Regions from separate parts of the Pseudoalteromonas sp. MT33b genome, predicted to be linked through region 1. Evidence: riboswitches for the same ligand, from Rfam matches in the RefSeq annotation. Region 1 holds a riboswitch; the other holds the start of a gene.
What was found. Region 1 has a riboswitch for cobalamin ahead of H3302_RS03050 (TonB-dependent receptor domain-containing protein). Riboswitches for the same ligand answer to the same signal wherever they lie in the genome.

Region 1 (15,832 bases):
TTACTACATTTGGAAACAGTTTAGCTCAACCCATAAAGTGAAATTTGTCACTGTTGATTTTGAACCCGTCGTAGCGGAAATACTCGAAAACATTGAAAACAGCCAAATGGGCGTTGTCCTTAAACGTATGATGATGCGTGCTGGCAGCCAAGTGGCTGAAAAACTAGGTGTACAAGCACTTGTTACCGGTGAGAGTATTGGCCAAGTTTCGAGTCAGACGCTGGCAAATTTAAGTGTGATTGACCGTGTCACCGAAACGCTGATCATTCGCCCACTTATTCAACACGACAAGCAAGATATTATTAATATTGCACGTAAAATTGGCACAGCAGAAATGGCAGAGAGTATGCCTGAATACTGTGGTGTAATATCTAAAAAACCAACAGTTAAAGCAAAAATTAAAACCATCTTAGCTGAAGAAGCTAAATTTGATTTTGATGTACTTAATACGGTGGTTGAAAATGCACGTGTTATGGATGTCCGCGACATTGATACCGAAGCAAAACAAGAAGTGAAAGAAGCAGAGTCAGTCTCTGATCTTCCAAAAGACGCAGTGGTTGTTGATATTCGTTCACCAGAAGAAGAAGACGCTAACCCGCTAGAGCTTGAAGGTATCGAAGTAATTCATTTACCATTTTTCCGCTTAGCGACTAAGTTTGGTGATTTACCAAAAGATAAAGAATACTACTTATATTGTGCTAAAGGGGTAATGAGCCAGCTACAAGCGCTTATTTTACACGAAGAAGGCTTTAGCAACGTAAAAGTGTATCGCCCATAAGTAAACGGGTATAGAAAAGCGCGAATTTCGCGCTTTTTTAATGCCTAACGAAAGACGCTGACTTTTCAATTTGCTGTTAATTGGCACACCTTCCAGCTGCCACAATAGAAGAGGGGTGTTGTTAAAGCCCCGCTGATTTGGCTTTTATCATACTAAGCATGGCTTGATTGTAGGGGGTTTTCACTCCAAGCTTAGCGCCTTGCTCACATACATACCCACAAATAGCGTCAATCTCAGACGCTCTATTATGGCTAATATCTTGTTGCATCGACGAAAAGTTTGCGGCGGTTGCACTCATTACACTGTAGGCATTGTTTAGCGCGTCACTTAATGAGAGTGAAATACCTTGTTTGTTAGCAACTAAGCACGCCTCACTGAGTAAATTAATAATTCGCGAGCTAAAGTGCGGCGTACGAAGTTGACCGTTTTTTACATTATGAATAGCGCTCAACGGATTAATAGCGATATTCACCAACAGTTTTTGCCAACGAAGGGTATGAATATCATCGGTAACACTAAAATTAGGTAAGCTGCTAAAGTGCTGCTCGATCTGCTTTAGCACTTTGCGCGCCGCATCATTACACGTACCTAAAAGACTGGCACCGTCACCAGTATGATTCACGCTGTATTGAGTTGCTTTGAACCCCGCCTGCTGAGTGGTTAAAAATGATAGACCTTGATGGGCCGAAAGCGCGGCGTTAAGTTCATCCACATTGCCCATGCCATTATGAGACAAGATAACTTGGCAGTGCTCAGCTAGATAAGGTTGAAGTTGCTTAAATGCAGCTTCAACCTGAAAGGCTTTCACCGTAAATAACACCCACTCGAATGGGGCAAACTGGTTAAGTTCTTTATGATTAATTAGGCGTGCGTTAATAGGTTGTGATTTACCATTTGAAGGTTGATAAAAACGGGTGGTCAAAGTGGGCTTGCGCGTTAATAAGGTAACAGTATGTTGAGCTGATAAAAAATGACTGAATAACAAGCCAATAGCACCATCACCTACAATTAAAATATTAGCCATTGCGCTGTTTATTACCTAAATGAAAACCAAGTTTAATAATAAAGTAGCTCGAAGCACCTATAAAATCGGCAACAAAATCGGCAACTGAAGCTTGACGATAAGGCAGCATATCTTGCATAAACTCAATGGCAGCACCGTACCCTGCAAGCAATAATATTTGCACTATAAGGGGTAATTTAAACGCTTTATCCATCACCATAGCCAGTACGAAGAAAATGCCAAAATGCGCGACTTTATCAACATGTGGGAATAGGTTACTTACGCCTTTAATTTCTTTGGCGAAAAGAATAGTGAAGCCAATAATGCTGACTAAAAATATAATTTGGTATATGCGCCTAGTCACAATAAACCTTTAAACTGCCTAAAAAATGAATGGGCAGTATATCAAACAATTTTCGTATCGCACCTGAACGGTGTGCAGAAAAATGTAAAGATTTATAAAATTGACGTTATAATCCTAGGCATATTTATTTTAAAAATCTTGTTAGGAGAACCCCATGCCTTCATTTGATATTGTTTCTGAAGTAGAAATGAACGAAGCGCAGAATGCAGTGGATAATGCTAAGCGTGAATTAGAAACACGTTTTGACTTTCGTGGTGTTGATGCATCAATCGAATTAAACGACAAAGTCATTAAGCTAAAAGCTGAAGCACCACAGCAAGTTATGCAATTATTCGATATTCTTGCTGCGAAAATTTCAAAGCGCGGTTTAGACGTATCTAGTTTAGAGCTTAGAGATGAGTCGCGCAGCGGTAAATTCGTCATGCGTGATGTGGCACTTAAGCAAGGTATCGAAAAAGACGTTGCAAAGAAAATCGTCAAGTTGATTAAAGACTCAAAAATTAAAGTACAAGCCGCTATTCAAGGTGAAGAGTTACGTGTAACGGGTAAAAAGCGTGATGATTTACAAGAAGCAATGCAAGTTGTTCGTACTGCTGATTTAGGTCAACCATTCCAATTCAAAAACTTCCGCGATTAATTAATTTTATTGCGAAAGCACTGTCTGACTACGAACGCACAGCTCTACTAGAAGAACGGTGAAGTTGTGACTAATCTAAAGCCAAACATAAACGTGTTTGGCTTTTTTATTTTACTTTCTATCTAGCTTTATTTAGAAGTTTAGACGTCCATTGACATTTATTCCTAAAATCATCACAATAGCAGCCTATTTTCAAGGTGCTTGCTGTATCTGCTTAGATACATGCTATTTCAAAGGCTGAAATAACAGCAAGATAATCGGGAAGCTGGTGCGTTTTCAAGGAGAAAACAATGCCAACACTGCCCCCGCAACGGTAATGCGTATGCTCAGTATATGCAGAGTCCGGAGACCGGCCTTGAATTAACTTACTATTTGCGTGTGCGGTGGGCACAGGCTAGGGGATATCATGCTAAATAAATCTACGTTAGGCGTAGCGGTTGCTGCTGCGTTGTCTTTTTCTGTGTCTGCGGATGAGCAATCAATCGAGCACATCACAGTGACTGCCAATAAATTCGAACAATCTATTAATGAAGTCTTAGCGAGCGTTACAGTCATTGACCGTGCTGATATCGATGCAAGCTATGTTCGCGACTTACCTAGTTTACTGGCAACACAAGCCGGTTTCCAAATTAATGCTAATGGTGGTTTTGGGCAAAGTTCAGGTGTTTCACTTCGGGGTGCCAGCTCACGTCATACGCTTATTTTAATTGATGGTGTACGCACAGGTTCGGCAACGCTGGGCTATAAAAGTATTAGCAATATTCCGTTAAACAGTATTGAACGCGTTGAGGTCATTAAGGGTTCTCGTGCTGCTGTGTATGGCTCAGATGCGTTAGCGGGTGTGATCAATATTATTACTCGTAAAGCACAAAATACCACTTTGGATGTCACCTTTGGTTCAGATTCTTACCAAGAGTACCAAGTGGCTACTGGTGGTCAGATTGCAGACGTCGATATTTCTGTTAATGCAGGTTACGAAAAAACAGACGGCTTTGATGTATTACAAGGTGTAGCGCCTGATGAAGATGGCTATGAAAATAAAAACCTTGGTTTTAACCTAGGTTATCAAAATGAGCGACTAGGGGAGCTTTTATTACAGGGTCAGTACTCAGAAGGTGAAGCGCAATACGATAGCTCTTTTAGTCCTGCTGATAGTACAGTAGAAAAAGGTGAGTTCGAAAACTACCAAGCTTCATTAGGTTGGAAAAAAGCATTCGAAAAACACGCCCATGCGATTGATATTGCAATCTCTAGCGACAGTTCAGATGACTCGCGTATCGACTACACCGGTGCAACGGTGGTTGATAAGTTTGAGACAGAACGTGAGCAAATCGATTACAACGGCCAATATTTTTTAAATCAAAGTTTAACAATTAGCGGTGGTTTAAACTGGTATAAAGATGAAGTAAATACTAATTCTGGCACTTATCTAAAAGACAGTCGTGAGGTATTCGCTGCGTTTGTTGGGGCTTACTACGATGATGAGCACGTGCTGGCAAATCTGACTGTACGACAAGATGATGACCAACAATTTGGTGACGAAACAACCTATACGGCAGCGGTCGGTTATCATCTAAATGATATCGCGACATTCCGCTTAAGCCAAAGCACCGGCTTTAAGTCACCAACCTTTAATGATCTGTATTATCCCGGCTCTGGTAACCCAGAACTCAATCCTGAAACATCAGATAACCAAGAGTTAGGTTTATCACTTAATGTGAATGATATCAGCCTAGATATCGCTATTTTCCGCAGTGAAATAGATAACAAAATTGCCTGGGCACCAAATGCATCCGGCGCTTGGCAACCAACGAATATCAATCAAGCTCGCCACGAAGGGGTTGAATTTAGCTTTAAAAACCAAGTGCTAGGTTTTGATCACAGCTTCAATTTTACCTACCTATCAGCAGAGGATACTGAAACAGGTAATGCATTGACCTATGTATCTAAACACAGCGTGAATTGGTCATTACATAAAGCATGGGGCGACTTTGATGCTGGTATTGATATGCAATATCGCGGTGATCGAGATGGCAAACTGACACACTTACCTTCATACACGTTATGGAACCTTGTGGGCCATTACCAAGCAACCGATAACCTGACCGTGTCACTTCGCGTAGAAAATCTATTCGATAGAGAATATAACGCCGTTGATGCGTATGGGAAAGATCTCGATGGTGATTTCATCAACGACGAATTTTATTACTACAATACGCCAGAGCGTCGCTTATTTGTAGGTGCCCGTTATCAGTTCTAATAATAAAGGAAATTATTAGTTCTGCGTCTAAAAGCTCGCTACCTACTTAGCGGGCTTTTTTCATTTTAATTTATCGGCGTAATAACGAGCGAACTTTTCAAGTTTAGGGGCAATAAGAATACTGCAATAACCTTGGTTCGGGTTTTCGTTATAGTAATCTTGATGGTATTGCTCTGCTGGGTAAAAGTGTGTAAGCGGGCTCAGCTCGGTGACAATCGGCTCACGAATTTGTTTTTGTAAGGCTGCTATCATCGCCTCTGCTTCATCTTTTTGCTGTTCATCATGATAATAAATGACACTGCGGTATTGTGTGCCAACATCATTACCTTGGCGGTTTAATTGTGTCGCATCGTGCAGCGTAAAAAACATTTCAAGTAAGGTATTGTAGCTAATAATGCTGCTATCAAAGTCCAGTTGTACGACCTCGGCGTGTCCGGTTAACCCCGTACAAATCTGCTGATAACTGGGGTTTTCAATCTCGCCGCCAGCATAACCAGAGCTTACATTTAATACGCCTTTGACGCGTCTGAATGCGGCATCAATACACCAAAAGCAGCCACCACCCAATGTGGCTATTTGTATGTTGTTATTCATGTTTTACTCCCTCACTGTTTTGCTGACTATAGCTGAAAAAACAAAACGCCGTAAAGACGGCGTTTTGTTAAAAGCTACAGAGCGTCTAAATTTCTTCTAACGGTTTGTCTTTCGCTTGCTGTTCCAGTTTACTTTGTAAGTACTCTGGTGACTGTGTATTACGCGCAAAGGCAGTATACGCAGCGGGCACAACAAACAAGGTGAGTAAGGTTGCCACAATTACGCCGGTGAATACCACAACACCAATTACCATACGGCTTTCTGCACCCGGACCACTTGCGAGTACTAGCGGTACAGAGCTCATTACGGTTGTTAATGAGGTCATAATAATGGGACGTAAACGCTGCGTAGCAGCTTGTGTAATGGCTTCGTTAAACTCAACGCCTTTATCTCGTAGCTGGTTTGCAAATTCAACAATCAAGATACCATTTTTAGCACTTAAACCTATTAGCATCACAATACCAATCTGGCTGTAAATATTTAGCGTTAAGTCTGTGTACCATAAACCAAATAAGGCCCCAACTAAACCGAGTGGCACGGTTAGCATGATCACCAGTGGGTGAATAAAACTTTCAAACTGGGCTGCAAGCACTAAGAACGTCACTGTCAGTGCAAGGATGAACACATAGGTCATCGCTGATGCACCTTCGTAAAACAGCTGAGACTCACCTTTGTAATCAATGGCGCCATCAATGTCGTTCTCTTCAGCGGCAACCTGATTTAAAAAGTTCAGTGCTTCTTCTAAGGTGTAGCCATCAGCTAAGTTGGCGCTAAGAGTAATCGCACGCATACGGTTGTAGCGATTTAAACGTGATGCAGTCGCTTCTTCTTTTAGCGTAATGAGGCTATCTAGCGGCACGAGTTCACCACTACGTGATTTTAAGTAGATATTTGAGATATCCGTCGGGTTAGCAAAGTCTTCTTTGGTCCCTTTTAGGATCACATCGTACTCTTCACCACGGTCGATAAAGGTTGTCACTCGACGTTGACCTAGCATGGTTTCAAGAGTGCGGCCTACATCGGATACAGACACGCCTAAATCAGCGGCTTTGTTTTTATCGATATTGATTAAAAACTGTGGGAATGTCTCTTTATAGTCGTGGTCAATGCGCACAAGGCCTGGGTTTTTCTCAGCACGTTTAATAATGCGGTCACGCCAATCGGCTAATTGGTCGTAATCGTTACCTTGTAATACGAACTCAATTGGACGTGATGAGCCACCGCCACCAATACCACTGCGCATAATAGCAAAGGCTCGAATGTCGGTCACTTCTTGCATTTTTCCACTAATTTCATCGATCACTTCCCATGTTGAGCGTTTTCGTTTATCCCAATCGGCCATACCAACGATTGCAACACCCCCTTGGCCGCCCCAGCCAGGTACACGAATGAGCACACGGCTCAACTCACCAGACTCTGAATATGGCATTAAACGCTCTTCGATTTTAGCCATATTAGCGGCGTTATTTTCGTAACTTGCCCCTTCAGGGCCGCTCATCATGATAAAGAAAGTACCGCGGTCTTCTTTTGGCGTCAGTTCCGAAGGAATTTGCTGAAATAGCATGAAGCTGGCAACGCCTGTCATGATCATGGTGAGCAACAAGCTCCATTTTCGACTCATGTTTGATGCTAGTGAATTACGATACGCATGTTCAATTTTGGCAAATGTTTTATCCATCCATTGGCTAAATTTACTTTCTTTTTCAGAGGCTTTAAGTACCTTTGAGCACAGCGCTGGTGACAAGGTTAGCGCTGTAATACTTGAGAAAAACACAGCCGCACTCACTGCCATGGCAAATTCTGTGAACAATGCGCCAATACGGCCATCCATAAAGACCAGTGGCACAAACACTGAAATAAGCACCAGCGTGGTGGCAATAATGGCAAAGCCTACTTCACGTGCCCCACGAAAGGCAGCAAGTAAAGGTGGCTCACCAAGCTCTATACGGCGGTGAATGTTTTCAAGCATTACAATGGCATCGTCGACCACTAAACCAATGGCTAACACTAAAGCGAGTAGGGTAAGCAAGTTGATTGAGTATCCCATGGCAAGCAAGAACATAAAGCTACCAACGAGTGCCACAGGGACAGTAACTGCGGGCACTAAAGTCGCGCGAATACTCCCCAAGAATAAGTAGATAACTAAGACAACCAAGGCCATTGAAATAGCGAGTGTGCGGTACACTTCGTTAATCGATTCTTTGATGAACACTGACGAGTCGTAGCTGTCTTGAATCGTGGTGCCTTCAGGTAGGTTACGTTTTATTTTCTCAAGTTCGGCGCGGGCATTGTCTACCACCGTAAGGGTATTCGCTTTTGCTTGTTTTACAATGCCTAAACCAATCATGTTACGGCCATTACCACGGAATAAACTTTCGTCGTCAGCGGCTTCTAAATGCACATCGGCCACTTCACCTAGGCGCACTAAGTAGCCGTCGTCGCCCCGTTTAATAACCAGGTTTCTAAAGTCGCGTTGATCCTTATAGCTGCGTGCTGTACGCACAGTAAAATCACGGTCAATCGATTCAATCTCACCAGCGGGCAGTTCAACGTTTTCTGTGCGTAAGGTATTCTCGATATCGCTGCTGGTAATCCCGCGCGCCGCCATGGCCTTGCGGTTTAGCCAAATTTTCATGGCGTACTTACGCTCACCACCGACACGTACATTCGACACACCATCAACTACGGCTAAACGGTCGACAATAAAACGCTGTGCGTAGTCAGAAAGTTGCAACGAATCCATTGTCGAACTATTAAGGACAAACCAAGCGATTGGACTTTCATCGCTGTTCGATTTTGACACCTCAGGTGGGCGTACTTGTTCTGGTAGGCTATCAAGCGCACGTGCTACACGCTCACGCACATCGTTTGATGCGGCATCGATATCGCGACTGATATTAAACTCAATAGTGATGTTTGAGCGGCCATTACGGCTTGACGAATTAATGCTTTTAATCCCTTCAATACCCGAAATACGATTTTCGAGCACTTGGGTTATTTTGGTTTCAATAATTTCTGCACTGGCCCCAGTATACGATGTGCTTACACTCACAATCGGGGTTTCAATATCAGGGTATTCACGCAGTGGTAGCATCGAAAAAGCGACGAGACCAAAGGTAAGTAACAGTAAGTTTATTACGATCGCAAAGACCGGACGTTTAACGCTAGTATCTGTAATTTTCATGGTTTAGCCCTTGATACTAACTTTGCTGCCAGTGCGAATTTTGATAATGCCTTCAGTCACGACTTGTTGACCATCTGTTAGACCCTTATCGATGGCAACCCACCCGTTATGACGTCCCGCTACATGTACTTCAACTTTATTGGCAACCCCGTCTTCAATTTTGAATACATAGTGTTTATCTTGCTGAGGGATTACTGCTTTTTCAGGCACCATGAGTGCTTGGTTTGAACTCAGTTGTAATGCAGTGTTTAACAGCATGCCAGGGCGTAATAAACCGCTTGAATTGGTAAAACTGGCCGTCACTTCAACACTGCGAGTAACCGAGTCAATGCGTGAGCTGATGTGCGTGACTTTGCCGTTAAAGGTTTTTCCTGGGTAAGCATCATTTTGAGTCATGACTTTCATGCCTAGCTGCAGTTGCGCAAGGTATTTTTCAGGAACTTTAAAGTCCACTTTTATAATACTGATATCATCGAGAGTGGTAATATTGGTGGTGCTATTAACATAAGTACCTATCGAGATTTCACGCTTACCTAATAAGCCTGAAAAAGGCGCTTTAATGGTCATTTCTGCCAGTTTAGTTTTGGCGCTTTCAAGCTGAGCTTCGGTGGCATCTACACGAGACAATTGCTCTTCAAGTAACGATTTAGCGGTTGCTTGCGAACGTGATAGTTCGGTTAAGCGGTCTAGTTGGCGTTTTTCTTCACGTAAATTGATACTCAATTCTTTTACTGCTAATTCTTCTTGTTGTGCTTGTAACTGAACTAGTTTTTGACCTTTACTTACTAAATCGCCATCATTGAAAAATATATCAGTCACATAGTCGTTTTGTGCACTGCGAATGAAGATCGCTTGATTCGCGCGCGCGCTGCCTATCGCTTCGATTAAAACGGCATTTTCTTCAGCCGTGACGGTATGTGCGACAACCTGGGTTGAACGGTCTCCAAAGTTGCTTTGCTCGCCTTGGCTTGAAGGTAAATATAAATAAATACATAACCCTAGCAAAAGGGTAATAATAAAAGGAAAAAGCGCTTTACCAGATTGTGTCGAATACATCATCGTGTTACCAGAAAATTAGTTGAGTGTAGTGTACAAAATTAGTACGTGCCCCGTATGTCAGGTATCTCATATATTTGTGCATTTGGCGTAAAAGTTAAAAGTTCAGCGTATTTGTTCCTTAATTGTTATGAGAAGAGAGGTGTAAGTATGAGTAAACAAACCAAGTGTCCGTATTGTTTAACGCTTAGAAAGATTGTTTTGGTCACAATTGTAATGTTTATTTTTTACTTTTCAGTGTATGGATAACAAAAACGCGATTTTAAAGGTACGGGCACAGGCTTCGCGACATGGTATTGAGTTTTTATTGGTCGGAGGCATTGGGCTTGTATTCATTATGCTGTTTAACCTGCTACGGCCCGGTGAGATTAGTATAGTGGAAATTTTTTTAGTCAGTAGCTGCCTTGCTGCTATATTTGTCGGCTTTTTAAAAACACAAGAGCCTTATTATAGCTTTACCTATACTAATCAGTTGCTTATATATCATCATAAAGTTGGGCATTGGCAATTAAAACGAGAAAACTTTCACCACAGTGGCGTCCCAAAAGTGGAACAAGGCTTAGAATACCTTGAGTTAAACGCAGTTGGTATTAAACTCAATAACATAGATGAATTTTTAACTCAGATTCACCCCCGAATTGCAGGGCGATTATTAATAGAACAACGTCATATATTTATGCAAGTTGTTCAAAAACATTGCAAAAATGGCAATTGCCCATCAGAATGGTTAGTTGAAGAGACGGACTACACTGCCCCTAGTGGTCAGCTTTACAAAGGATTGATTGCCATGTTTGCTAATCGTACGCAGCATTTGAGGCAATTGACAGGGTACGATTTATTGTTGCCTGCCAATGCACTTGATACTGATATTTGGCAATTCAGTGCAGATTTGAATCGTTGGAAATTAAACCCTAGTGAATTTATCAATACTCGTTTACAGAAAGATGTAAGTAATTAGGTGGCAGTAAGTAGGAAAAGGCTATGAGTCAAGAACGTTCTTTTATTAAAAGTGGTCGAAACACAATTATTCATAAAGATAAAAAACTCGACTTAGTAATTGTGAATGGCGAAACCCACCCACGTATAAAAGTGACACAAAATGGTCTTGAACCGTTTAAAGAAGATCTGCCAAAAAACCGTCGTGAAGCAAAAGAGCGTTACCTCGAAATGGTTTACATCACCAGCCCTGATGTTTTTGCAGAAGAAAAACGTCTATTGTTCATTCAAGCCCTTGATGGCCGAGAATATAAGATAGATTACAGTAAAATTGGCACTAAATTGTTTGTGCGTATTCATCAAGAAAGTTACTTATAATTTAGGGTGTTCTTGGCACTTTACTTGCTAGTTATCTTCTTATTTGGCCGTTGGTTATAAAGCCAACGTTGCATTTTAAGGTGGTAAACATGAGATTAGTGCCTCTTGTAGTTGTTGCATTAACGACACTCACAGCCTGTGGGGGCGGTGGGTCGAGTGACACAACACCAATCGCTGCGACAGTTAATGCTGGAGCTGATCAGCAAATTATTGAAAAAAGCGAGTTTACATTATTGGCTAAGGGCTCGCCTGCTGATGGAACATTTACGTGGCAACGAGTAAGTGGCCCTGTTGTAGAGGGGTTCCCAGCAGAAGGTGCTGAGCAAACTCTCACTGCCCCTGATATTAAGCGAGACTCAGAGCTCGTACTTAAAGTTAATTATCAAACGGGTGATGGTCAGTTAGTCAGTGATGAAGTAAGCATATTCATTACCTCTAATAACCAGCTGCCTGTTGCCGTGATCACGCAAACTGCACCGCAAGAACTGCCCTCAAAATACAATGATACTATTGTGCTCAGTGGTGAAGAGTCTGTCGATATTGATGAAAATGGTTCGATAGACAGTTACTTATGGACTCAGCTTTCGGGCCCAGATTTAACCGTTGATAGCTTTAATAATCAAACGATTAGCTTTACTCACCCGCTGCTAGAATCAAACACGCCAATGACATGGCGACTAACAGTGACCGATGATGAAGGGGGCTCTGCAAGCTCTGAACAGTCATTTACGCTTAATAAAACCCTTGAAGTAATCATTGCTAACGCTGGGGAAGATCAGCAAGTTATAGAGTTTGATACCGTTACGCTTGATGCAAGTAACAGTGAAATTGTGACTGCAACCAAGCAGTGCTATTGGGAACAACTAACGGGTGAAATAGTCACCCTTGCAAATCAAAATCAATGTATCACCACATTCATTGCCTCTGATGTTGATACCGACACAGAACTTAGTTTTGAGGTTACCGTAACCGACAGTAAATCGCGCAGTGATACAGATACGGTAGTGATTGGTATCAGCCCTAAACCCCTCGGCCTTATAAATGATACGGGCATGAGCGATTGCTATAACAACACGCAAAAAATTAACTGCAAAAGTGACAACTTCCCAGCTCAAGATGCAGATTTAGGGCGTGACAGTGTTGCTAATCAACTTGATAAAGTAGGCCAAGGTGACTTGGCATTTGATTTTACAAAATTAAATGAATTTGCGGATGAGCTGCCAGACGACGCAGTAAACTTTAGTTGTGTACGCGATAACGTGACAGGCTTAATTTGGGAAGTAAAAGCGGCAAGTGCCACACTGCCACCGGCAACCACTAACCGTGCAGCAACAAATCATTACACGTGGTATTTAAATAGTAATAACGGGGTACAAACGGGCAGTGTTCAAGGTGCAGCAAACTCAACGTGCCCAAGTAACACTGCGTGTGGTTTACAAACGTATGTGAATGAAGTGAATGCGATTGATTTTTGCGGCGGCACTAATTGGCGTGTTCCCACCTATACCGAACTTCTTGGAATACTGGATTACGCTAAACAAGGTGAAGCAAGCTTACTCAACAGTGAGTTTTTTCCAAATCAGCCAAGCAATATTCAGCTAAGCGATGATGGCAACCCGTTTATGCCGTATTGGACATCACAAACCGCTGTGGATGGTACCAGTTTGTCGCAGGCATATATCATTGATATGAGTAGCGCAAACGACTTGGCCTACCCGAAAGGGAAAACCGCCTTTGTCCGCTTAGTAAGAACACCGGGAGAATAATATGCGTAAACTATCTTTCTATGCATCGGTTGCCTTACTGGCAACACAGCCTACATTTGCTATGGCGCAGGTTTGCTACGATGCGGTAACGCAAACGACCCCAGACAGCCGCTTTGTCATTAACGAAAATGGCACGGTAAGTGATGTAGAAACAGGCTTAATGTGGCAACGTTGTAGCTTTGGACAAACTTACAATAGTGCAACGGCAACATGTGAAGGCACCAGCCAGCAGCTAACCTGGGGTGAAGCATTACGCGGTGCAAAGAATACGCGTCTTGCCGGTTTTTCTGATTGGCATGTGCCTAATGTAAAAGAGTTAGCCAGCATTTTAGAGCATCGATGCGTGCAGCCGAGTATTAACGAAAGTGTCTTTCTTGCTACTAAGCTGCAAAATTACTGGAGCAGCACATCAGGAAAAGAGCGAACAGACCTTGCTTGGGTTTATCAGTTTGATAAAGGCATAAACAGTCTTCACGCTAAAGAATCCGATGTATTTCTGCGACTCGTACGTTATGAAAAATAATTTTTAATGATAGATAGCCGCGCGTTTTCAAGCGCGGTTTTTATGTCGGCCCCTTTAATTCCTTGGGCGATAAATTGCTGTGGATCGACAGCGCTTGCCTGTTCAGTCACTTGGTGTAGTTGTGTTATACATGCCACTGGCTTTTGTTCACTTATTTCTAACGCCTTGAGTACGGCGTTTAAACGCTCAGGACGACGCCATAAATCAAGTCGGTTAAAACAGCCTAGCAGTGCGTCACAATCCGGCTGCTTGTCAGTCAATATTGAACGATGAGCAACAGTGTTAAGAGCAACATCACGCACTTCATTTGGTAGACGGATCTGCTGTGCGATTGTGTGAATATCAGATTCTGTTAGCGAGAGTGTCACTTGGCTAAAAAGTAATGCTGTGTCTGTAATAGAGTGCTTGTTGGCATAATCAAAGCGCGCTTGCATCGTTTGATACAATGCATCACTCCACTGTGATTCTAACGTGGGGCTGATCACATGTAAGCCTCCAATTTTAAAGAGAGTATTTAAAAACTCTGCAAATGCGCCATCACTAAGAGATTTTTCGCATTCTAACCAAACTCGTTCCGCTGTGAGTGTTTCAAGCTCGCCTGCTTTTACCATCGCAATAAGCAAACGTTCTGTTTCTGGCGCAATAGAAAAGCCTAAGTAATGATAACGAGCAGCAAATCGGGCGACTCGTAAAATACGTAACGGATCTTCAGAAAACGCATCTGAAACATGGCGTAATAAACGGTTCTCGATATCGCTTTGCCCACCAAAAGGGTCAACTAATGTGCCATCTTCGGCTTGCGCTATCGCATTAACAGTTAGGTCTCGGCGGATTAAGTCTTGTTCTAAAGTGACATCGGGCGTGAAATCGCAGATAAATCCCGTATAACCTTGGCCTTGTTTCCGCTCAGTTCGGGCAAGTGCATATTCTTCTTTTGTTTTTGGGTGCAAAAAAACAGGAAAGTCTTTGCCGACTTGTTGGTAGCCTTGTTTAATTAGTTGCTCGGGAGTTGCACCTACGACAACGTAGTCGCGTTCTTTTACTTCACGACCTAACAGTGCGTCTCTTACAGCGCCACCGACCAAATAAACCTGCATAGTACACCTATTATTTTTACCTTTTCGGTATTTTACGTTATTTGCCAGCGATACCCAAACTCCAAAAAATAGGCGCTTTATTCGGGGCCGTGTTTTTTATCTTAAAGTAATTTTAGTATAACGTACGAACAAGGTTTTAAGTCGCGTAGTTTTTTGCCATTATAGGCCGTGATTTTAAACGCAAGGAACATCACGGTGTATTTAAGCTATTTTGGCTTGTCAGAAAAACCTTTTTCGATTGCCCCTAATCCTGAATATTTATTTCTTAGTGAGCGTCATAAAGAGGCCTTAGCGCACCTTACTTATGGACTAGGTGAAGCCGGCGGTTTTGTACTTTTAACCGGCGAAGTGGGAACAGGTAAAACAACATTAACCAGAAGTCTGCAAGAGCAGTTACCTGAAAACACGCAAGTCGCACAAATTCACAACCCGGCATTGTCTCAACTTGAATTGCTTGCCAGTATTTGCGACGAACTTAAGATTGACTATGACAGCGAAAATGCCACATTAAAAACCTTAACAGATGTGATTAAAAAGCATCTTGAGGCGAATAATTTAGCAGGCGGTCATACCATCTTAATTATCGATGAAGCACAATTGCTGGCTCCCGATGTGCTTGAGCAATTACGCTTATTGACGAATATAGAAACAGATCATAAAAAGTTACTACAAATAGTGTTAGTTGGGCAGCCTGAGCTACAAGAGCTATTAAAACGCACCGAACTTAGACAACTTGCTCAACGTATAACGGCGCGTTACCACTTATTACCGCTTAGCGAAGGCCAAGTGTTTGCTTATGTTAAACACCGTTTACTCAAAGCTGGCACTGAACAAGCGCTCTTTTCTGCTGATGCCTTAAAAGCGATTTACCAAGTAACAGAAGGGGTGCCAAGGCTTATTAATTTATTGTGTGAGCGCTGCTTAGTCGGGGCTTTTTCACAGCAAAAGCTGAGCATTGATAGTGAGCTTGTCATGCGCTCAGCAGTTGAAGCTTTACCGCCAAGCAGTGCGCCTATTTCGTCAACTGCGAACAAAGAGCCAAGTTATGTTTGGCTTTATCCTGTTTCATTTTTAGCCGTATTGGGTATGGGTATTGGTTTATCTTACCTAATATAACGAGTGATCATTTATGTCATTACTTTTAGATGCAATTAAACAATCTGGTCAACACGAGCAAACAGCGATTGATCATGACCACGCTGCTCTGCAGCTTAAACAACAACAAGAATTAACCCGTTATCGCCGTCTTGCTTTTT
Region 2 (15,832 bases), 1.6 Mb from region 1:
ATATGACTTATAACAATATCAATCCAACCACCAAGCTTCTCTTCAATGAGCTTTTCAGCTTCACTAACGGATGGAATTTTTAGCATGTTTATACCTTGTTATCTTATATTAACTAACTCGGTAATTTGCAAAATGAACGCCATGTTTAATCAGACAAATAAAAACCATAAAAAAAGCCGTGCATCGCACGGCTTTTAACACACTAAAGTAGGCTCTTTTTCTAGTGCTGTTCTTCTCGCAGAAAAACAGGTTCGAGCTCTTTCGCGGTTGCATCGCTACTGAAGTAATAACCCGCTACTGTGAAATCTTTTAAATCACTCAATTGAGTAATTTTATTCTCAATAATGTAACGCGCCATCATGCCGCGGGCTTTTTTCGCGTAAAAGCTGATCACTTTATACTGGCCGTTTTTACAATCTTTAAAATGAGGTGTAATAATTTGTGCATTCAAGGCTTTTTTATCAACTGCTTTAAAGTACTCATTTGAAGCAAGGTTTACTAAGTACTTACTGTCTTGCTCTGCCAAGACTGTATTGAGTTTTTCGGCTATCACACTCCCCCAAAACTCATACAAGTTTTTACCGCGTGGATTTTCAAGCTTAGTGCCCATTTCTAGGCGGTAAGCTTGCATTAAATCGAGCGGCTTAAGTACACCGTAAAGGCCAGATAAAATTCGTAAGTGAGACTGTGCATAATCTAAGTCAGAGTGTGTTAACGACTGTGCATCTAAACCACCATACACATCTCCATTAAATGCAAGGACGGCTTGTTTTGCGTTTTCTGTTGTAAACGGCTGTGACCACTGTGCGAATCGCGCTGCATTTAAACCGGCTAGTTTATCGCTGATTTTCATTAAACTGCCAATTTGAGCAGGGGTTAAATCACGGCAAACTGACATTAACTCTTCGCTGTGCTCGAGTAATTCAGGCTGAGTGAATTTGTCGGTCGTGGCTGGTGTTTCATAATCTAAATTTTTTGCAGGTGAAATAACTGTGATCATAGATAGCTATTGACTTGTAATTTGTTTGATGTCAATTTCAACATTAAATGAATCAAAATGCACGTTTTGTTTCGCCCCGCCTTAATTCGCTGCATTTTCACATCTAATGCCTTAGTTTTCTTAGTTAAGGACATTTGACCTATTAAACACTGTCATAGTGTTGCAGCATTAAGGTGGCTATAATGGATTTTCTTTTAACTTGCTTGGAATGAGGAAAGCAAATGACTTCAGCACTACAAAGGCTTAAACAGCATTCATCTATTGTTGCAGATACAGGTGATATTGAAGCTATCAAAAAGCACCAACCAGAAGATGCAACAACTAACCCATCTTTACTTTTAAAAGCCAGTGAAATTGAAGCGTATAAACCTTATCTAGACAAGGCATGGCAATACGCAAAAGAAACAGAGCAAGATGCAGCCAAGCAACTTGAACTTGCTTGCGATTATTTTGCCGTATTAATTGGTAAAGAAATTAGCGAAATTGTACCGGGTTATATCTCGACAGAAGTCGATGCGCGTTTATCTTTCGATACACAAGCGACGATTGATAAAGCACATACTTTACTTAGCCTTTACGAAAAAGAAGGGGTAAGCAAAGATAAAATTCTTATTAAAGTTGCATCAACGTGGGAAGGCATCAAAGCTGCCGAGCAATTAGAAAAAGAAGGCACTAAGTGTAACTTAACGCTGTTATTCTCAGAAGCACAAGCACGTGCCTGTGCCGACGCAAATGTATTTCTAATTTCACCGTTTGTTGGCCGTATTCTTGACTGGCATGTAGCGAATGGTATGGAAAAACCGACTGATCCAATGCAAGATCCTGGTGTACAGTCTGTTCGTAGTATTTATGAATTCTACAAACGCCATGACTATAAAACAGTCGTGATGGGTGCAAGCTTCCGTAACACAGGTGAAATCATCGCGCTTACTGGTTGTGATAAATTAACAATCAGCCCTGCATTACTTGAAGAGCTTGGTGAGCTTACAGACGCACAAGAGTACTTACTTGAAAGCGACTTTACCGTTGAACCAAAACCAGCACCACTGACTGAAAGTGAGTTCCGTTGGTTACATAATCAAGATGCCATGGCGACAGAAAAACTAGCTGAGGGCATTCGCTCTTTTGCCGAAGCGCAGCTTGAATTAGAAGCACGCTTTAAAGCAATGTAATCTGCAAAAATCATTGTAAATGAACGCCACCGCTCTCGGTGGCGTTTTTGTTTATATACCATACAAAATTTTGATCTATTCATCTAGCAATCACATTTCTGTAACAATATCGTCACTTTTTTATTCTATTTTTGTCTAGCCTGTGGTATAGGTATTTCCGAGGTTCAAAATAATCAATAGGAGAAGTTCATGGATAGCCTAGACGATATTTTAGAAATATTAGAAGGTCCTAGTACAACAAAAAAGACCTCTACAAAAAATAAAAAGAGAAAATGGCGCGAAATCGAAGCTTTGAAAGACAAGCACAGATTACGTAAAGAACTACAGGAGTTAGACTACTTTACAGACAGTATAGCGATTGATGAGCTAGACTTTTAAACCAAGGCCCGCAAGGGCCTTTTGTTTGCATTAAATTTTAGGAAGGTGCCAATTAATCGGTGTTTTATGCTGTTCGCTCAGTCGCTGATTAATCGTTGAAAAGTGCTTACACCCAAAAAAACCTCGATGTGCAGACAAAGGTGAAGGATGTGGGCCTTGGATCACGTGATGACGCGATGTATCGATGTGTTTACCTTTCTTTTGTGCATGTGCCCCCCACAAAACAAACACGACTCCCTCACATTGCTGATTGATCAGTGCGATAACTTGGTCTGTAAACTGCTCCCATCCCAAGTGCTTATGTGAATGCGCGTTTCCCTGCTCAACGGTCAGTACTGTATTCAATAAAAACACGCCCTGCTCTGCCCAGCTTTGTAAGTAACCATGCTCAGGTATTTCGAATCCGTCGATATCTGTGGCCAGTTCTTTATAGATGTTTTTAAGTGAAGGTGGCAGTTTTTTAACCTCAGGTTGCACTGAAAAGCATAATCCATGTGCCTGCCCTTCACCGTGATAAGGGTCTTGCCCTAAAATAACCACTTTCACATCGTTTAAAGGAGTGGCGTTAAAGGCTGAGAAAACCTGTTCTTCAGGTGGGAATACAACAACACCCGCAGCGCGTTTATCAGCAACATAGGTTAGTGTGTCTTGCATATAGGGCTTGGCTAATTCAGCCTTTAAAAAATCTTGCCAGTTGGTCATTTTGAAGCCTGTATTTGCTTTCTTGAAATGTCTATTTTACCACACATCTCGCTCAAGCCATCAAGCATGCGGGTTGTAAAGCGATGTAATAAATCAGCGTTAACACTAATAAATTGGTTATGCTGAACGGCCGGTAATTCAGGCCATTGTCGCCAATCTATTTGAGGTTGCGGCTTTTTCGATTTTTCATCGGGGATAATAATCACCTCGGGTTTACTTACCAGCACATTTTCAATGCTGATACGCGGATAATCGGTTTCACTGTTTGCAAATACATTGTCAGCATGGCAAATCGTTAGTAACTGATTAATCCATGTGTTACCACCCACCGTCATCATCGGCTCTGGCCATAACTGATAAAACACACTCACTGGGGGTTTATCCTGCTGTGAAGCACGGATGGCAGCAAGCTTTACTTCAAACTCAGTGGCGACTCTATCGGCTCGCGTTTTTAAATGGGTTAACTCACCTAATTTACGTAACTCATCAGCCACATTATCCACTTGGTCTGGGTTACTGTAAGCAACCGGAATACCTAATTTCTCAATGTAAGCAAGATCTTCAGCTTTATTACCGGTCTTCCATGCAAGAACAAGATCAGGTTTCAGCGATAAGAGCCTTTCCATATTGATGCCATAGTAACCTCCCACTCGTTCAATTTCATTGGCTTGTGCAGGGTAATCGGCATAATCGACGGTTCCAACGATCCGATCTCCAGCACCAATTGCAAACAGGTTTTCGACTATATGCGGAGCCAAAGCAACGATACGCTGAGGCTCTTTAATTTCATGTGCGTAAGAAAACTGAGCCAACCACATCAATGCCCATAAGCAACTAAAGGTCAGTGCTTTCATATTAGTAATCAAACCCTTTTTGTGCCTTTATGCCAGCATCAAATGCATGCTTCACGTTACGTACTTCACTCACGGTGTCTGCAAGTTCTGTGAGTTTTCGGTGCGCGCCTCGCCCTGTAATAATCACTGATTGCATTGCAGGTCGCGAACTAATTGCAGCAATGACTTCATCTAAATCAATGTAGCCATAGGTAATCATATAAGTGATTTCATCGAGCATCACTAAATTAATAGACTCATCTTTTAGCATTCGTTTTGCTTCTTGCCATGTCACTTGCGCTGCCGCTGTGTCAGAGTCTTTATTTTGAGTCTCCCAAGTGAAACCCGTATTCATAATGACAAATTCGACGCCTGCTTTTTCGAGTAAATTACGTTCACCGCACTCCCAAGTGCCTTTAATAAACTGACAAACAGCTGCTTTCATGCCATGACCCACAGCACGCGCTACAGTACCAAAGCCTGAGGTTGATTTTCCTTTCCCGTTACCTGTAATGACCTGAAAAATACCTTGCTCTTTTTGAGCCGCGGCGATGCGCTCGTCTACTTTTTGTTTTACTTTTTGTTGGCGCTGTTGGTGCTTATCTTGGTTGTTTTCGCTCATTATTTTTCCTTACTAAAGGTGTCATAAATATTGATAATTTGCTCAATATCCATATGTTTTTCCACTACGTCTGCGAGTCTATTTAACTGCTGTTCGCGGTGTTGATTAAGATCGATAGGTGTCAATTTCGTCTCAGGCTCTAGCCATCTGACCAACTGATTTACTGCATCAGGTGTATCAAAAAGCCCATGTAAGTAAGTACCTGCTACTTGGTTATCATCGCTAATAAAGCCGTCATGGGTAAAGCCATTCGGATGCTGTTCAAACGTTATAAAAGGCTGTTCAAGCGCTGGCCCCTCACTTATTCCGGCATGTATTTCATAACCACAAACTAGCTGTTCGCTGCTGTTTAAATGCAATATTCCAGTTACTTGTGTCAGCACTTTTTGTTGGCCTAACTGAGTTTCAAAATTAGCGATTCCCAACCCTTTTGCTTCCCCTAGTCTAGACTCAACAGAATGAGGATCGGCAATTCGCATCCCTAACATTTGTAGGCCACCACAAATCCCCAGCACTTTGCCTGAATAACGAAGATGGCGGTGTATTTGTTTGTCCCACCCTTCATTTTTTAGAAAGGCTAAATCGCTTAACACATTCTTACTACCTGGAATAATAATTAGATCAACATCAGGAATCGATTGTGTATGACGGACATAGTGAAGGTCTATTTCTGGTTGCAGTCTGAGGACATCGAAATCAGTGTGATTACTAATATGAGGTAAAAGAAGAACAGCAATGTGTAACTGTGGCTCAGCAACTTTATTAGCAATAGCCACGGCATCTTCGGCATCTAAGGCTAAATCATGTAAGTATGGCAAAACCCCCAATACAGGTTTATTCGTGTATTGCTCAAGCCAATCTAAACCACTTTGTAACAGTGCTATATCACCACGAAAACGATTTATTACAAACCCTTTTACGCGCGCTTGCTCTGATTCAGATAACAACGATAACGTCCCAACCAGGTGAGCAAAAACCCCGCCTTTATCAATATCAGCAATAATGATCACTGGGCAATCGACAGCCTCAGCATAACCCATGTTAGCAATATCATTTTCTCTGAGGTTAATTTCTGCTGGACTGCCTGCGCCTTCAACAACTAATAGCTCAAACCGTTCGCTTAAGCGCTTTTGAGAGGTGAGTACAGCGTCCATAGCGACCTTTTTATAATCGTGGTAACTGCCGGCTTCCATATTCGAAAGCGCTTTTCCATGCACAATAACTTGTGCACCCGTATCGCTATTTGGTTTTAGTAAAATAGGGTTAAAATCAACCTCAGCGGGCACATTAGCTGCCACTGCTTGCAGTGCTTGTGCACGCCCTATCTCGCCTCCATCGGCGGTTACAGCACTATTAAGTGCCATGTTTTGCGGCTTAAAAGGCGCAACCTTAATGCCGCGTTTAGCAAAAATGCGACACAATGCCGCCACTAAAGTGCTTTTACCTGCATCAGATGTCGTGCCTTGCACCATAAGGGTTTTCATCATTGCTCCCTCTTTAATGTTTGTGCAAGGCCAGCAATAATAAACTCAACCCGAGCAACCTGCTTGGCAAGTGATTGGTGTAACCAACCCGAATGATCAACAAACTGGCGGCTCAATTCACCCAATGGCACAATACCATGGCCTACTTCATTGCTAACAAAAATAACCTCGCAGGGAAGCTCTTTAAGCACATCAAGTAGTGCTGCTTTTTGCTCTAGCCAATATGCTTCACCGTGCTGACATAAACAATTACTCAGCCAAAGTGTTAAGCAATCAACCAAAATACAGCGGTCTGCTTTGCCATGCTCTTTGAGCACTTTAGCCAATTGCAGTGGCTCTTCGATAACTTGCCAACGACCATCGCGCTCTAATTGATGACGTGCAATGCGTTCAGCCATTTCACTATCACCCGCATTGGCTGTCGCAAGATAAATAATCGATTTGCCTGAATTGCTAGCTAGTTGCTCTGCAAAGCGGCTTTTACCACTGCGTGCGCCACCTAAAATCAAGGTATGTGGTTGCTTCATAACATGCTCACTAAGGTTAAATATACAGCCAGCTCAGCAATTTGTTGTGCGGCACCTAGGCAGTCTCCGGTATAACCTGATAACTGTTTTTTGAACCAGTGAATCAATATAAAACGCGTTATAATAAGTACAAGGATTACAGTGAAGATGTGCCAAATACTGAGCACTGAAAATAACCATGCGAAAAGTATCACTGCCCCGCCTGTCGCAAGCAGTATTTGGTAACTTTCGGTGCTTAAATACATCGCAACGGGTTTTACTTTGCTGGTTGCATCGTGACTAACATAATCCATGTCAGCAATTAAACTCGTTGCGACAATTCGGCTTAAACTCTGCCCTAATAGCAACGCAATGAGTAGCAAATTTAGTGACTCAGACAACACAACTAAACTTTGAAACTTAATAAGCAGCACAATAATAAGCGCAGCCGCTCCGTAGGTTCCTAAACGGCTGTCTTTCATAATGGTCAGCTTATCTTCAACTTTCCAGCCACCACCAAAGCCATCCCACACATCTGCTAACCCATCTTCATGAAATGCCCCCGTCAAAATTAACCCTAAGGCCATAACAAGTGCCACGGAAATTGAAGCAGGAAAAAAGTAACTAAACACGAGATAACCTAAACTTAAAATCCCCGCAAGTAGAACCCCTACCAAAGCAAAATAGCGACTGGCTTGGTTCAATGCCGTCGTTGATACCTCAAAATTGAGCGTCACAGGTATACGTGTTAAAAAACTAACAGCTAGCAATAATAGCTGCTTTTGAGAAGGCGATGGGTTGTGTGTATTCATTGCTTAAACAACCTGCTCAACATGTGCATCTGCAAAACTTGCCATTGCGTTATAAAATGCAAGCGATGATTGTAATAATGGTAACGCCAAGGCGGCACCACTGCCCTCTCCTAAGCGCAAATTAAGGTTTAATAATGGCGATGCGTCTAACGCTGCCAGCATGGCTTTATGTCCTTGCTCATCTGAGGCGTGAGCAAAAATCATATAATCACGTGCATGCGCGTTTATACGTGTCGCAACCAATGCTGCGGCACTGCAAATAAAGCCATCAATAACCACCACCATGCCTAATTCTGCCGCGGCTAAAATAGCACCTGTTATTTGAACTATTTCAAAGCCACCCAGCGCCGCTAATGTCATTAATGGATCGTTTAGATGCGCCCGATGCAAATTAACGGCTTGTTCAACAACCGCAATTTTTTTAGCTACCACCTCATCCGTTACGCCCGTGCCCTTACCCACACATTGAGCGGCAGGTAATGATAATAGAGCAGCCATTAATGCTGCCGCACTGGTTGTGTTACCAATCCCCATTTCACCGAATGCTACGGTATTACACCCTATATTTTTTATTGCATTCACACGCTGCTTAGCAAACTTAAAGCCTTGTTCAACTTGCGCTGGCGACATCGCCATTGAGGTATTTATTGACTCAGTAATATGCCCTAAACGTTGATTATGAACACTAATATGATGCTGTTCTGACAAAGTGCCTGCATCAACGACCTCAAGCTGCCATCCAAGTTGACGGCAAAATACATTAATTGCCGCTCCACCATGCGCAAAATTCGCAATCATTTGTGAAGTCACACTGCTTGGCGCAATCGAAACCCCTTGGCTAGCAACACCATGATCACCTGCAAAAACGACGAGTGTCGGCGCGTTAATAACGGGTTTAAATTCATCTACAGCGTGCTCTGAGTTAAGAGATTGACTTAAAATGAGTGTCAACGTTTTTGCGCACTCTTCTAATTGACCAAGCGCTCCTAAGGGTTTGGTTTTAAGATCTATTTTTTGTTGAATTACAGATGCATACTGCGAGTTAAGAGGTGCGATATTAAACATGGGCTACCTGCGCTGTTTACGAAAATAAAGTAAAGATAAAAAGAACACACTGCCTATAGCCGCAGTGATCACACCCACAGGCAATTCTTGATTAGTCAGTAAAGTACGACAAAGCACATCAACCCATACCATAAATGTACCACCAACAAGGCTCGTCATTAAAAGGTTGTGGCTTGAGCCTTGCGACGTAAAGTAGCGGACAATATGCGGGATCATAAGCCCAACAAAGCCAACCCCCCCACACATAGCGACCAAAACAGCAGTAATTAACGAACTAAGCAGTAACATTAAAATACGGAAACGTTGAGCATGAATCCCCAGTGTTGCCGCGCTTTCATCACCAAGCAACATAGCGTTTAACTGACGACGAAAAGCGATTATTAACGTCATACACGCAATGATTACGGTGAGCGGGATCCAGAGCGTTCCCCACTCAGCACGTGAAAAACTTCCCATAGTCCAAAATAAGATAGCTGTAATCGCTTGAGGATCGCTAAAATAAAGTAATAAACTGGTTAAAGCACTAAACAGAAATGACAGTGCGACCCCCGCCAATAACATCGCTTCAACTTGCCCTACATGGCGACGCCCAGCAATGCCAATCAACAAAAACATAGAGAGTAAGCTGCCCAAAAATGCAGCAATCGACATACTAAAGCCAAAACTCACACCGGTAAGCGATATAAAGCAAACCACACCAAATGAGGCACCTGAAGAAATACCAAATAAGTAAGGGTCTGCCAACGGGTTTCGCGTTACGGTTTGTAATATAAGCCCAGCAAGCGCGAGCCCAGCTCCAGCTAAAAACGCCAATATCATACGTGGCATGCGCAGTTGCAAAATAATACGTTGGATAAATTCATCACTGCCCTGGCTGATTAAACTATGCAGCACATCACTCATTGATGTACTCGCGGCACCAAAACTGAGTGCTAAAAAGCAACTGACAAGTGCAACGCATACACAGAGACTAAAACGCACCCTATCAGTCATCTTGATGCTCCTGTCTGTTATAGCCGTAATAGTAGGTAATATGTGGCACGAACTCATCAAACGAGGTTGACTGAGGATGAGCAGACACTCTTGCACAAACACCAAAAACATCACTTAACAGCTGCTCGGTAAGCACCTCTTTTGGTGTGCCTTGCGTAATTAATTGACCTTCATCGATAACAAGTAACTCATCACATACGCTAGCAGCTAGATTTAAATCATGAAATGAAGCGAGCACAGTGACATCAAGTGACTTAGCAAGCTCCATAATTTGAATTTGATACTTAACGTCAAGATGGCTGGTTGGCTCATCCATAATCAATAACTTTGGTTGCTGAACAATTGAGCGGGCTATAAGTGCACGCTGTTTTTCTCCACCCGAAAGTGAATCAAAGCTTTGCTGTGTATGATGACTTAAACCAACCTGCTCGATTGCTTGATAAATACGCTTTTTATCATCGGCATTAGTCGCACTAAACAGGGTTTTATGTGGGGTGAGACCTAAACTAACTACATCGAAAACAGATAAATTAAATTGCGAAGGAGACTCTTGTAAAACCACAGCAACATTTTTAGCGAATTCATCAGCACTGATTTGCCAAATATTATCGCCAGCTAAAAAGACTGCACCTTGTTGTGGTTTTAAATAGCGATATAAGCAACGCAATAAACTTGATTTACCGGCGCCATTAGGTCCCAGCAAACCAATAAATTGACCTGCATTTAACTGCAAATTGATTGATTTAAGAATTGTTTTATCAGCAATTCCCCAGCTTAAATCAGATACTGAAATTAAAGGGGTTGTGCCTTGGCTTTTTAATTGCAAATTACACTCTCTTGGCGAGTTTTATCAACGCACCAGAAAGCACTGACCTATATCAGTAGATAACGTGAGTTGACCCGCTCAATGATACTAATTAGTTTGAATATTAAATCGCTCAAATCGATAAACACTCTACTGTATTAGCATAATAAGACTAATTGTTGTTGCTAAGTATCTGGCTGACCATGTTCATCATGGATTACAGTTGCGGGAACAGCTGGAGAATCTCACCCCATTCCATAGCATATAGATATACCTAAACGACCTCATGATGCGAGTTTCTGTTGGAATTAAAGCAATATAGGCAAGAAATTGATTACACAGAATGGTTATTCCTTTCCTAAAATCAATAACGCGGAATTAATCGCTTTAAACCAACCCGCAGAACGTTGTTCAAAAACTTACTTTCTAAGTTGTTACTTATAAACGTGCTGCAAAGTAACGCCTTGATATAAAGCCCCTGTAAAACGCCGAAATCTAAATTTTGAGGTAGTTCGGTATATTATGGCGGGCTAAGTAAATAATTCAATGAATATCACTCTAGATGGCTAAAAAACTATTTTAGGCCACGCTTGCCCTTGTTCATCTATATATACATCTAACGTTATTAGCCCTGCATAAGGTAAATGAAAAACATTAAGGTGAGTATTCGTTTGTTTAGGCATATGACAAATAATAGCGAGGATTTGTTTAATTACACCGGCGTGGCTAATCACTAATGATTGCGTATGTTTGGACTCTGTAAGCGAAACTAAAAATGCCTGCCACCATGCTTCGACTCGCGCGTAAAAGTCAGCCATTAATTCACCATTTGGCACTTTAACCTGCCACGGATGTTGCCAAAAATCACCGACATGAGGTTTACCATTTTGTTGCCAAAGTTGTTGGTAATCTTGGCCATCCCAATCACCAAAATTAAACTCTTTCAATGCATTGTTATATTGCACATTGATTGTATGCTGACGAGCTAAGAATTCTGCATGCGTTGAACAACGTTTTAGCGGAGAGCTATAAATAGCATCGAAGCGAGATAATTTTGCGCTTGCTAGACGCATCTGTTCATAGCCTACATCTGACAAAGCAACATCAACGTGCCCACAAAGAATGCCCGGAGTTGCAATTTCGCCATGCCGTAGTAAGTAAACCCGTGAAGTAAATGCGTCCATAAATATCCTTAATCAGCCATACAAGACGGTAACGCGTTTCTAGCTCAGTGTCGAGTTAGGCTAAACGAATTAAGCGAACATCAAAATGCAGCACTGCATTTGCACCAATTTTACCACCATTCCCCTTTTTACCCCACGCAAGCGCAGGAGGGATCACAAATTCATAGCGAGATCCTATATTCATCAACAAAAGTCCCTCTCTTAGGCCTTCAATCGCTTCCGATAAAGCAAACACCTCCGGCATACCCGCTTTATAGCTATCGGCAATAACATGACCGTCAGCGAGCATAATTCGTTGATTAATAACAACAGTATCAAACTCTGTGAGCTTGTCACCTGCCGCATCCTCTACAACTTTATACATCAAACCCGATGGGCACACTTGTGTATCTGGATGAGCTGAAAATTTGCTGATAAATGCTTCACTATTCTTACGGTTTAAACCTGATGAGCCTTTCGATTTTGTTGTTTTCTTACGAGACACAAAACACCTTAATTGTATTACAAATATAAAGCGCTTTATCGCATAACAAAGATAGGGAAGCAAGGAGTTTAAAGTAGAGTAGCAAGCGCTAAAAACTCAACAATGTCCTAACCTGAAAGATACACTACAGTGGTAATTCAGAGACTTTTCAGCACTAAAGTGCCTTTTACGTCCTAATTATCTCAGCGTGAGGTGAAATAAGCAATTTAAGAGAACCTTTCAATCTGTGTGATCATACCAATCCGCAAAAATACTTAATCATTTTGAGTGATCAAACCAGTCGCTACCTGCGTTAAAAATTTCTGATTTAGAACAACTAAATAACTAAATTTTTGCCTTGTTATCAACGCGGTTTTATTGCCTCAAAATAGACCACTTAATTAAGCGGAATGGTATCAGACATCTATTTTCTGACATCCGATATAGTAGAAAGCATTAAACACAAAAAAGCCCGATTCTTTCGAATCGGGCTTTCTTTAATTAGGATCCTGGCGATGTCCTACTTTCACATGGCAAATGCCACACTATCATCGGCGCTGTTTCGTTTCACTACTGAGTTCGGCATGGGGTCAGGTGGGTCCAAAACGCTATTGTCACCAAGAAAATTCTTTTCAATTTTCTTATTATTAATTTTTAAATTTAAAGTCTTTCGACTGAATTAGGAGCCTGGCGATGTCCTACTTTCACATGGCAAATGCCACACTATCATCGGCGCTGTTTCGTTTCACTACTGAGTTCGGCATGGAGTCAGGTGGGTCCAAAACGCTATTGTCACCAAGCAAAATGCGTGGAAAGGATTCTCGACAAAGCGCATCGCGCTTACGAGTCCTTTGCGCAAGGTGAACTGATTTCGCATTAAGCGCTGCGGTTCACCCTACATAAAATTCGGAAATCTGATAATCGTAAATCTACTTTAGTATACTAACTTCTGTCTGTTACGCTGTCATAAAACGCGTTTGGCGTTGTATGGTTAAGCCTCACGGGTAATTAGTACAGGTTAGCTTAATGGCTCACACCACTTCCACATCCTGCCTATCAACGTTGTAGTCTTCAACGGCCCTTCAGAGACTTTAAAAGTCTAGTGAGAACTCATCTCGAGGCCTGCTTCGCGCTTAGATGCTTTCAGCGCTTATCAGTTCCGAACGTAGCTACCGGGCAATGCCATTGGCATGACAACCCGAACACCAGCGGTTCGTTCACTCCGGTCCTCTCGTACTAGGAGCAACCCCTCTCAATTCTCAAACGCCCACGGCAGATAGGGACCGAACTGTCTCACGACGTTCTAAACCCAGCTCGCGTACCACTTTAAATGGCGAACAGCCATACCCTTGGGACCGACTTCAGCCCCAGGATGTGATGAGCCGACATCGAGGTGCCAAACACCGCCGTCGATATGAACTCTTGGGCGGTATCAGCCTGTTATCCCCGGAGTACCTTTTATCCGTTGAGCGATGGCCCTTCCATTCAGAACCACCGGATCACTATGACCTACTTTCGTACCTGCTCGACGTGTCTGTCTCGCAGTTAAGCTGGCTTCTACCATTACACTAACCGTACGATGTCCGACCGTACTTAGCCAACCTTCGTGCTCCTCCGTTACTCTTTGGGAGGAGACCGCCCCAGTCAAACTACCCACCAGGCACTGTCCGTAACCCCGATTAGGGGCCAACGTTAGAACATCAAAACTACAAGGGTGGTATTTCAAGGACGGCTCCACAAAGACTAGCGTCTCTGCTTCAAAGCCTCCCACCTATCCTACACATGTAGGTTCAATGTTCAGTGCCAAGCTGTAGTAAAGGTTCACGGGGTCTTTCCGTCTAGCCGCGGGTACACAGCATCTTCACTGCGATTTCAATTTCACTGAGTCTCGGGTGGAGACAGCGTGGCCATGGTTACACCATTCGTGCAGGTCGGAACTTACCCGACAAGGAATTTCGCTACCTTAGGACCGTTATAGTTACGGCCGCCGTTTACCGGGGCTTCGATCAAGAGCTTCGTCCGAAAACTAACCCCATCAATTAACCTTCCGGCACCGGGCAGGTGTCACACCGTATACGTCATCTTGCGATTTTGCACAGTGCTGTGTTTTTAATAAACAGTCCCAGCCACCTGGTCACTGCGGCTCCAATCAGCTTAAAGAGCAAGTCTCATCACCAATCGGAGCGTACCTTCTCCCGAAGTTACGGTACGATTTTGCCTAGTTCCTTCACCCGAGTTCTCTCAAGCGCCTTAGTATTCTCTACCTGACCACCTGTGTCGGTTTGGGGTACGATTCGGTATAATCTGAAGCTTAGAGGCTTTTCCTGGAAGTATGGCATCAACAACTTCACCACCTTAGTGGCTCGTCTCGTGTCTCAGTCTTAAGAGTCCGGATTTTCCTAAACTCTCAACCTACTCACTTTCACATGGACAACCAACGCCATGCTTGCTTAGCCTGCTCCGTCCCCCCATCGCAATTATACCAAGTACGGGAATATTAACCCGTTTCCCATCGACTACGCCTTTCGGCCTCGCCTTAGGGGTCGACTTACCCTACCCTGATTAACATGGGATAGGAACCCTTGGTCTTCCGGCGTGCGGGTTTTTCACCCGCATTATCGTTACTCATGTCAGCATTCGCACTTCTGATACCTCCAGCATACCTCCCGGTACACCTTCAACGGCTTACAGAACGCTCCCCTACCACTCAAAATAAATTTTGAATCCGCAGCTTCGGTGCATAGTTTAGCCCCGTTACATCTTCCGCGCAGACCGACTCGACCAGTGAGCTATTACGCTTTCTTTAAAGGGTGGCTGCTTCTAAGCCAACCTCCTGGCTGTCTGGGCCTTTCCACATCGTTTCCCACTTAACTATGACTTTGGGACCTTAGCTGGCGGTCTGGGTTGTTTCCCTCTTCACGACGGACGTTAGCACCCGCCGTGTGTCTCCCGGATAGTACTTTACGGTATTCGGAGTTTGCAAAGGGTTGGTAAGTCGGGATGACCCCCTAGCCTTAACAGTGCTCTACCCCCGTAAGTATTCGTCCGAGGCTCTACCTAAATAGATTTCGGGGAGAACCAGCTATCTCCCGGTTTGATTAGCCTTTCACTCCTAGCCACAGGTCATCCCCTAACTTTTCAACGTTAGTGGGTTCGGTCCTCCAGTTGATGTTACTCAACCTTCAACCTGCCCATGGCTAGATCACCGGGTTTCGGGTCTATACCTTGCAACTCAACGCCCAGTTAAGACTCGGTTTCCCTACGGCTACCCTAATCGGTTAACCTCGCTACAAAATATAAGTCGCTGACCCATTATACAAAAGGTACGCAGTCACCCAACAAGTGGGCTCCTACTGCTTGTACGTACACGGTTTCAGGTTCTATTTCACTCCCCTCACAGGGGTTCTTTTCGCCTTTCCCTCACGGTACTGGTTCACTATCGGTCAGTTGGGAGTATTTAGCCTTAGATGATGGTCCACCTATATTCAGTCAAAGTTTCACGTGCTCCGACCTACTCGATTTCACTTAAGATGCATTTTCGTGTACGGGACTATCACCCTGTATCGTCATACTTTCCAGAATGTTTCACTAACACATAATAAGCTTAAGGGCTGGTCCGGTTTCGCTCGCCGCTACTTCCGGAATCTCGGTTGATTTCTGTTCCTACGGGTACTTAGATGTTTCAGTTCTCCGCGTTCGCCTCTTACACCTATGTATTCAGTGTAAGATACCTGCAAGCAGGTGGGTTTCCCCATTCGGAAATCCTAGTCTCAAGCGCTTTTTACTAGCTTGACTAGGCTTATCGCAAGTTAA

Region 2: it holds a riboswitch for cobalamin, as region 1 does, so the genes downstream of both, H3302_RS12070 (ABC transporter ATP-binding protein) here and H3302_RS03050 (TonB-dependent receptor domain-containing protein) in region 1, are expected to answer to the same signal.

What each region holds. Positions count from the first base shown of each region.
Region 1 covers NZ_CP059831.1:629,962-645,793, forward strand. Annotated here, with positions in the region: gene thiI (tRNA uracil 4-sulfurtransferase ThiI) at 1-778, shown strand, start outside; gene H3302_RS03035 (ketopantoate reductase family protein) at 900-1,802, opposite strand; gene H3302_RS03040 (VanZ family protein) at 1,795-2,145, opposite strand; gene H3302_RS03045 (YajQ family cyclic di-GMP-binding protein) at 2,300-2,782, shown strand; cobalamin riboswitch at 3,000-3,155, shown strand; gene H3302_RS03050 (TonB-dependent receptor domain-containing protein) at 3,189-5,042, shown strand; gene msrA (peptide-methionine (S)-S-oxide reductase MsrA) at 5,103-5,636, opposite strand; gene H3302_RS03060 (efflux RND transporter permease subunit) at 5,722-8,820, opposite strand; gene H3302_RS03065 (efflux RND transporter periplasmic adaptor subunit) at 8,824-9,876, opposite strand; gene H3302_RS03070 (DUF2982 domain-containing protein) at 10,118-10,834, shown strand; gene H3302_RS03075 (hypothetical protein) at 10,858-11,190, shown strand; gene H3302_RS03080 (DUF1566 domain-containing protein) at 11,280-12,956, shown strand; gene H3302_RS03085 (DUF1566 domain-containing protein) at 13,018-13,479, shown strand; gene H3302_RS03090 (tRNA nucleotidyltransferase) at 13,467-14,576, opposite strand; gene H3302_RS03095 (ExeA family protein) at 14,772-15,692, shown strand; gene H3302_RS03100 (general secretion pathway protein GspB) at 15,706-15,832, shown strand, end outside.
Region 2 covers NZ_CP059831.1:2,651,894-2,667,725, forward strand. Annotated here, with positions in the region: gene H3302_RS12010 (mechanosensitive ion channel family protein) at 1-86, opposite strand, end outside; gene yaaA (peroxide stress protein YaaA) at 221-1,000, opposite strand; gene tal (transaldolase) at 1,222-2,172, shown strand; gene H3302_RS12025 (DUF3545 family protein) at 2,362-2,550, shown strand; gene ung (uracil-DNA glycosylase) at 2,581-3,252, opposite strand; gene H3302_RS12035 (cobalamin-binding protein) at 3,249-4,070, opposite strand; gene cobO (cob(I)yrinic acid a,c-diamide adenosyltransferase) at 4,108-4,707, opposite strand; gene H3302_RS12045 (cobyric acid synthase) at 4,707-6,191, opposite strand; gene cobU (bifunctional adenosylcobinamide kinase/adenosylcobinamide-phosphate guanylyltransferase) at 6,191-6,718, opposite strand; gene H3302_RS12055 (adenosylcobinamide-GDP ribazoletransferase) at 6,715-7,509, opposite strand; gene cobT (nicotinate-nucleotide--dimethylbenzimidazole phosphoribosyltransferase) at 7,513-8,574, opposite strand; gene H3302_RS12065 (iron ABC transporter permease) at 8,578-9,567, opposite strand; gene H3302_RS12070 (ABC transporter ATP-binding protein) at 9,560-10,393, opposite strand; cobalamin riboswitch at 10,543-10,665, opposite strand; gene H3302_RS12075 (histidine phosphatase family protein) at 10,939-11,556, opposite strand; gene H3302_RS12080 (FKBP-type peptidyl-prolyl cis-trans isomerase) at 11,612-12,040, opposite strand; rRNA gene rrf (5S ribosomal RNA) at 12,527-12,641, opposite strand; rRNA gene rrf (5S ribosomal RNA) at 12,705-12,819, opposite strand; rRNA gene H3302_RS12095 (23S ribosomal RNA) at 13,007-15,832, opposite strand, start outside.